2 regions of the Cohnella algarum genome follow, and region 2 is predicted to be linked to the other one. Evidence: predicted binding sites of a transcription regulator. Region 2 holds the regulator's gene; the other holds the start of a gene.
The links. The regulator CtsR, encoded in region 2, represses protease genes until heat stress. The targets are predictions, from matches to a motif close to ATGGTCAATAAAGGTCAAACA.

Region 1: a site for CtsR is predicted at 1,330-1,350, ahead of clpP (ATP-dependent Clp endopeptidase proteolytic subunit ClpP). Genes of this name have one in related genera too.

Annotation. Positions count from the first base shown of each region.
Region 1 covers NZ_JAFHKM010000002.1:2,081,791-2,085,193, reverse strand. The annotation lists gene JW799_RS09465 (sugar-binding transcriptional regulator) at 1-942, opposite strand, end outside; tRNA gene JW799_RS09460 (tRNA-Arg) at 1,188-1,262, shown strand; gene clpP (ATP-dependent Clp endopeptidase proteolytic subunit ClpP) at 1,409-1,990, shown strand; gene sda (sporulation histidine kinase inhibitor Sda) at 2,227-2,487, shown strand; gene JW799_RS09445 (SIMPL domain-containing protein) at 2,793-3,403, opposite strand, start outside.
Region 2 covers NZ_JAFHKM010000002.1:890,548-893,950, reverse strand. The annotation lists partial or broken gene JW799_RS04220 (GNAT family N-acetyltransferase) at 1-451, shown strand, start outside; gene JW799_RS28275 (sterol carrier protein domain-containing protein) at 523-804, shown strand; gene JW799_RS04210 (CtsR family transcriptional regulator) at 961-1,422, shown strand; gene JW799_RS04205 (protein-arginine kinase activator protein McsA) at 1,455-1,961, shown strand; gene JW799_RS04200 (protein arginine kinase) at 1,980-3,041, shown strand; gene clpC (ATP-dependent protease ATP-binding subunit ClpC) at 3,080-3,403, shown strand, end outside.

The sequences.
Region 1 (3,403 bases), 1.2 Mb from region 2:
GATCGCCTCGCCCTTGCTGCGGCCGCCCGCCAAGCCGATGACCGTTTCGGCGGCTTCGATGTCGTCCAGCCGGAGTCCGGCCGTCGCCATCCGATGAATGACCGCTCCGTTCTTGTCGAAGTAATAGCCGAACGCTTCGGCCAGCGCTCCGTCCTTGAGCAGCTCCTGTACCGTCTCCTTCGCAAGCTTCCGCCGCCTGGCCATCGTGATCGCGTCGCCGATGCCGTGAACGACGATGCGGGCTCTGCGGATCATATCGACCACTTCGCGCACGTTGGGCTCCTGCATGAGCGACTGATACGCTTCCTCGCTCAAATGATCGGGGACATGGAGCATCCGGTAACGGGCTCCCGTTCGCTTGGCAAGCTCCGAAGCGATCGTGTTCGCCTGGTAGTCGACGCTTTCCCCGAGTCCTCCGCGGGCCGGCACGAACCAGTTGTCCGCGAGCGGCTCCGAAACCTTGAATTGGGCGGCCAATCGCGCCATCGTCGTTCCGCCCATGACGGCGACAATGTCGCCGGGCGAAAGCGACTGGCTGAGCACCCTGCTACCGGCTCGGCCGATTTCCCTCTTCGTGTCGTCCGAAACGTCGGAATCGCCGGGAACGACCACGACCTTGCGCAAGCCGAATTTCTGGCGGACCGCCTCTTCCAGCTCCGACAGCCCGAACAGCTCCTTGACGATCGGTTCCAGCTCCTCCAGCAGCTTCTTGCCGGACTCGCTTAGCGACATTCCCGCCGCGCCCGCTTCGAGCAGGCCTTGCTCGCGCAGGATGTCGAGCTCCGAGCGAAGCGTCCGCTCCGTCAGGTCGAGGCTTGCGGCCAGCGTTCTTCGGCCGATCGTGCCCGCGACGAGAATGCGCCGCATAATTTCGTAGCGCTTCTGCATGACTTGCACCAAGTCGGGCACGAGCTTCTTTTGAATATGGACGATGCTTTGCAAGTTCCGGCCTCCCCAAATGCCGGATGGAGTCGGCACGAATGCGGGTCCGTCTAGCTGGACGTTAAATGTCCCGCCACTACGTTTTAAGTCCCACATTTATTTTAATGCAACTCGCCGTCTCTTGCAAGAGCGGCCGCCGTTTCCTCCCGGCCTAATTATTTTTGTCGAACCCTTGCTTTTTATCAGGGAATGGCCTATAATAACTCTTGCTGTCAAACTTTCAGCGTGTTAATCTTCTCAAGTATGCGCCCGTGGTCCAACGGATATGACGCAGGCCTCCGGAGCCTGAGATTGGGGTTCGATTCCCTACGGGCGCGCCAATATTCATCATAAGCACGACCGAACGACCAGCCCTTCGCGAAGAGGCGCGGTTTTTTTGTTTGTCCAAGTTTGACTTTCTTTGACTTTTGGTTTCGGATGATTTATGATGGAATCACTTCGTCACCTAACTGAAGGAGGTTATGTTATGAGTTTCGTACCCATGGTCATCGAACAAAGCAATCGAGGCGAACGGGCCTACGATATTTATTCCCGTTTGCTTAAAGACCGAATCATTTTTCTCGGATCGGGCGTAAACGACGTCGTCGCCAATTCGATTATCGCGCAAATGCTGTTCCTTGCCGCCGACGATCCGGAGAAGGACATCAGCTTATACATTAACAGCCCCGGCGGATCGATCACGGCCGGCATGGCGATTTACGACACGATGCAATTCATCAAGCCGGACGTCTCCACGATTTGCGTCGGCATGGCCGCCTCGATGGGCGCCTTCCTGCTCGCCGCCGGCGCGAAAGGCAAACGCTACGCGCTTCCGAACAGCGAAGTGATGATCCATCAACCGCTGGGCGGCGCCGAAGGCCAAGCCAGCGACATCGAAATCAGGGCCCGCCGCATTTTGAAGATGCGCGACAAGCTGAACCGCATTTTGTCCGAGCGCACCGGGCAACCGCTGGAAAAAATCGAGAAAGACACCGACCGCGACAACTTCATGGATGCGGAAGACGCGAAAGCTTACGGCCTCGTGGACAAAGTCATCGAGAAAATCTGACGCTCGCGTCCGCTTTGCTTGCATGGCGGCGGATGTCCGCCCCCGTTGCCTCCCCGCTCCCCTTGGAGCCGGGGAGGCTTTTAATATCATAAACGTTTTCCTTTGTCAACAAGAATTCAAATCTGCGAATCCCCCCTCTGCGAAAAACCTGTATCGTGTTATTCTAAACTCAAGAAACATTCCATAAACAACCATATCTAGCTAAACCCTAGGAATCTTGCAAAGGGGGGATCCCCATGAGCCGCACGTCCCACATCATTCGGCTGGTACCGCGAAACTCATCCGCAAACGATTCAGTCACGACCAGCAAGAGCAGTTCCGACGCGATTGCCGCGCGAAGCCTTAGCGACAAAGCATCGCTGCTTCGCCCGTTGAAAGACGAACACCTGTTGGAAGTGTACCGGGAAGCCAAGAAGATGAACTTGTCGGCCGAATTCATCGAGCTGCTGGAAGACGCCATCGAGCTCCGCCAGTTGGAGCATAGGCTTAAAGCCTGAACCTGACAAATTCGGACCAAGCAAGACAAGATAAATCCTGCGGTTTGCCTTTCTGACGGTTTGCCTTTCCACCAAACGCGTAATCGCCTCCCGTTCGAATGAACGGGGGGTTTTTACTTTTGCCTTGACATCGGGACAAGCGCGCCCGTTCGGATGGCCCTCTGAGCGAACGGGATATCGCGAACAGGGGGGCTAATTCCGCCTCCGGGCTGCCGCTGCGAAACCGAGCCATCGAACATGGAAAGCCCCGCCGCCCGAATGCCGGAGCGACGGGGCTTTCCCCCTAGCGCTGCCCTTTGCCACGATTATTTCAGCTCATATTGCACGGTTACGCTCGCGGAAATCTCGATCTGGCCGGATTGCACCGAAGACGATTGCGCGCTGTCGCCCGCCAGCATTTTCGCCTCGGCCATCGTTCCGGCTCTGAGAACCGGAACCGGCGCGGCGTCGCCCTGAACGATGTTGATGACGCCTCCCAGCTGGCGATTGCCCGAGGCGGCCAGCACGCCCGCTTTCGCCCCGGCGGACTCCATCGCCTTTTTCAGCGCCTCCAGCTCGTACTCGTCCCGCTTCTCCGTATCGAACGTCACGCCCTGCATCCGGTTCACGCCGGCTCCCGACAAGGCGTCCAGCAGCTTGCCGATGTCCGCGAGCTTGCGGTACGTAATCCGGATCTCATGGACCGCCACGTACCCTTTCAAAACCTGGCCGTCCTTCTCCGTATAATTATACTCCGGGCTTACATGAAACCCCGTCGTTTGGACGTCCTTTTTGTCGATCGCGAACGTGTCGTACAGCACCTTTTCGACGGCGGCGAACGTTTCCGCATTCGCCTGCTGCGCCGCCTGGGCGGTCGACCCGCGCGTCTCGACGCCGACGTTCAAGTATGCGACGTCGGGCTCCGCCTTGACCGAAC
Region 2 (3,403 bases):
CTGGGAAATGACCGTCGAACGAAAGATGTACGTCATTGCGCAGAGCCAGCTCCCGAAACGCTCGGAAGTCTCCGGAAAAATCGTCAGGGCGGCCAAGGAAGCCGACGCTTTCAACGACCTGTACGACCGGTTCGCCATGGGCCGCGTCGGGATGCTGAAGCGTTCGCCGGAATGGTGGCGCTCGAAGGTATTTTCCAAGCCGGGGCTTGCGGCGATCTGGAAAAACGAAAGCAGCGAGCCGGAAGGCTACATACTCTATGAGGTGAGCGGCGGAACGTTTGCCGTTCACGAATGGGTCGCGCTGACCGAAGAGGCGCGGCGCGGGCTTTGGCAGTTCGCGGCCAACCACGATTCGATGGCCGACAAGGTGACGATGACGGTTCCGGCCGATGACGAAAGCCCGTTCCTTTTCGCCGATCCCCGGTTCAAGCAGGAAGTGGTCCCTTACTTCATGTCGCGAATCGTGGATGCGGAAGGCTTCGTCTCCTTGCTTCCGTTCGCCCCGGGGCCGGGAACGAAAGCTTGCGGCTTGCGCTCCGCGACGAATTCGCGCCGTGGAACGACGGCGTTTTTCGCATCGAGTGGGACGCGGAAGGCGCCGCGCGAATGCGCCGCGAGGAGGAGGCGGCCGTCCGTTCCGACGGGGTCGCTTGCGATATTCAAACGTTGACCGCGATGCTGCTCGGCAACCGGCGTCCGGCGGATTTGGAGCGTTGGGGCCGGCTGCGGGGGGACGCCGAACGGATCGAGCTGCTGGAACGGCGCGTGCCGGCACATCGGCCGTACCTGGCGGATTTCTTCTGATCGCTTTCGCCCCGCGAATAAAGCGATGCCGCCCTTCCCATACTGATCAGAGGGGGCTTCGTCCCCCTCTTGGCAAATAAAACAAGATCGATTATAATAAGTCTATAGTCAAAGAAAGTCAAAGTCAGAAGGCGCTCCGGAAAGGAGGTTCTGATGGTGCGCAACATATCCGATCTGATCGAGCATTATTTGAAGCAGATCATTCATAACAGTTCGGATGGCGCGGTCGAGATTCAGCGCAGCGATTTGGCGGGTAAGTTTTCTTGCGTTCCTTCGCAAATCAATTACGTCATCAGTACCCGGTTTACCCTGGAAAAGGGGTATTACGTCGAGAGCAAGCGCGGCGGCGGCGGCTATATCCGGATTCAGCGCGTAGATCTGCCTTCGCTGGAGGCGATTCAGGCGCACGTTCAGCAGACGATCGGCGATCGGATCGATCAGACGGCTGCCGAAGGACTGATTTATCAGCTGGAAGAAGCCGGATTTATGACCGGGCGCGAGGCGGGCATGCTGAAGGCGGCCGTTTCGCGCGAGGCGCTCGCGGTCAAGCTTCCGTACCGGGATGAGCTTCGCGCGAGAATCATGAAAGCGGCGTTGTTCGCTCTGCTCACGAAGTAGGGCGAAGCGCATTCCGGAAAGGAGGAAAAGCCATGGTTTGCCAAGAATGCGGCAAACGGCCGGCAACGCTTCATTTTACGAAAATCAACAATGGAGAAAAGTCGGAGCTGCATATTTGCGAAGCATGCGCCCGCGACAAGGGCGAGATGATTCCGGGTACGGCAAGCGGCTTCTCCATTCACAATTTGCTGTCCGGCCTTCTCGATTTCGAGCCTTCGAACGTCGGATCGCGGCCGGACGTTCCCCGTTGCGAAAAGTGCGGGATGACGTACGCCCAATTCAGCAAAATGGGGAAATTCGGGTGCAGCCACTGCTACAAGCAATTTTCCGAACGGCTGGATCCGCTGCTGAAGCGGGTTCACGGAAACACGGTGCACGTCGGCAAAGTCCCTAAGCGGGCCGGAGGCCACGTGAAAGCGAAACGCGAAATCGATCGGCTTAAAAAGGAAATCCAGGTTCGAATCGAACGCGAAGATTTCGAGACGGCGGCTCAGCTCCGGGACCGGATCCGGGAGCTCGAGAACGAAATCTCGGGTTGACGAAGGAGAGGAATCTTCGTGAACAAGCAACCTTTTCAACAAGCGCTAAGTCCGTGGATGAGCAAAAAAGCGCCCGAAACGGACGTCGTGCTCAGCAGCCGGGTGCGGATCGCCCGCAATTTGCGGAATTATCCGTTTCCGCTGTTCGCCACGTCGGAGCAATCCGAGAAGGCGATGGAGCAGCTGCTTGGCATCGCGGAAAGCGGGCGGCTGAACGGGGTCGATTCCTTCCAGACGATCCGCCTGTCCGAGCTCACCGAACTGGAGAAGCTCGTCCTCGTCGAAAAGCATCTGATCAGCCCGATGCTGGCGAACGAGTCCCGGAACGGCGCGCTTATCCTTAGCAATACCGAAGACGTCAGCATTATGGTGAACGAGGAAGACCATCTGCGCATTCAATGCCTGTATCCGGGCTTTCAAATTCCGGAGGCGTGGGATTTCTCGAGCAAAATCGACGATTTGTTCGAAGAGGGCGTCGATTACGCCTTCGACGAAAAGCACGGCTATTTGACGAGCTGCCCGACGAACGTCGGCACCGGCATCCGGGCATCGGTCATGATGCATCTGCCGGCGCTCGTGCTGACCGGCCAGATCAACCGGATTTTGACGGCGGTGACGCAGGTCGGTCTCGCGGTTCGCGGGCTGTACGGCGAAGGAAGCGAAGCGACGGGCAACCTGTTCCAGGTCTCGAATCAGATCACGCTCGGCCAGTCCGAGCAGGAGATCGTCGAGAACCTGCACGCCGTCGCCAAGCAGATTATCGGCCACGAAAAAGCCGCCCGCGGCAAGCTGTTGAACGAGAACCGGATCCGGGTGGAAGATCGGGTCAAGCGCTCGTACGGCATTTTGACGCATGCGACCGTCATCGATTCGAAGGAAGCTTCGCAGCGGCTGTCCGACATTCGGCTCGGCGTCCATCTCGGCATTCTTCCGGAACTCGATCCGACCTCGCTGAACGAGTTGATCGTGTCCACGCAGCCGGGATTTTTGCAGCAGGCGTACGGGGATACGCTCATTCCCGAGCGGCGGGATATCGCCAGGGCGGAAATGATTCGAACGAAACTGGCATCCAGGGCGTAAATGTTCTATTCTTACATTAATTGGGGAGGTGCTGTCTTATGATGTTCGGAAGATTTACCGAACGCGCGCAAAAAGTGCTCGCGCTGGCGCAGGAAGAAGCGGTGCGCCTGGGACACAATAACATTGGCACGGAGCATATTCTGCTCGGTCTGATTCGCGAAGGAGAAAGCATCGCCGCCAAGGCGCTCATCGCGCTCGGACTCGGACTCGAAAAAATTCAGGACGAAGTCGAATCGCTCATCGGGCGCGGCCAGGAGCAGCCGACCAATATCGCTTATACGCCCCGCGCCAAAAAGGTCATCGAGCTGTCGATGGACGAAGCCCGCAAGCTCGGCCATACGTATGTCGGCACGGAGCATATT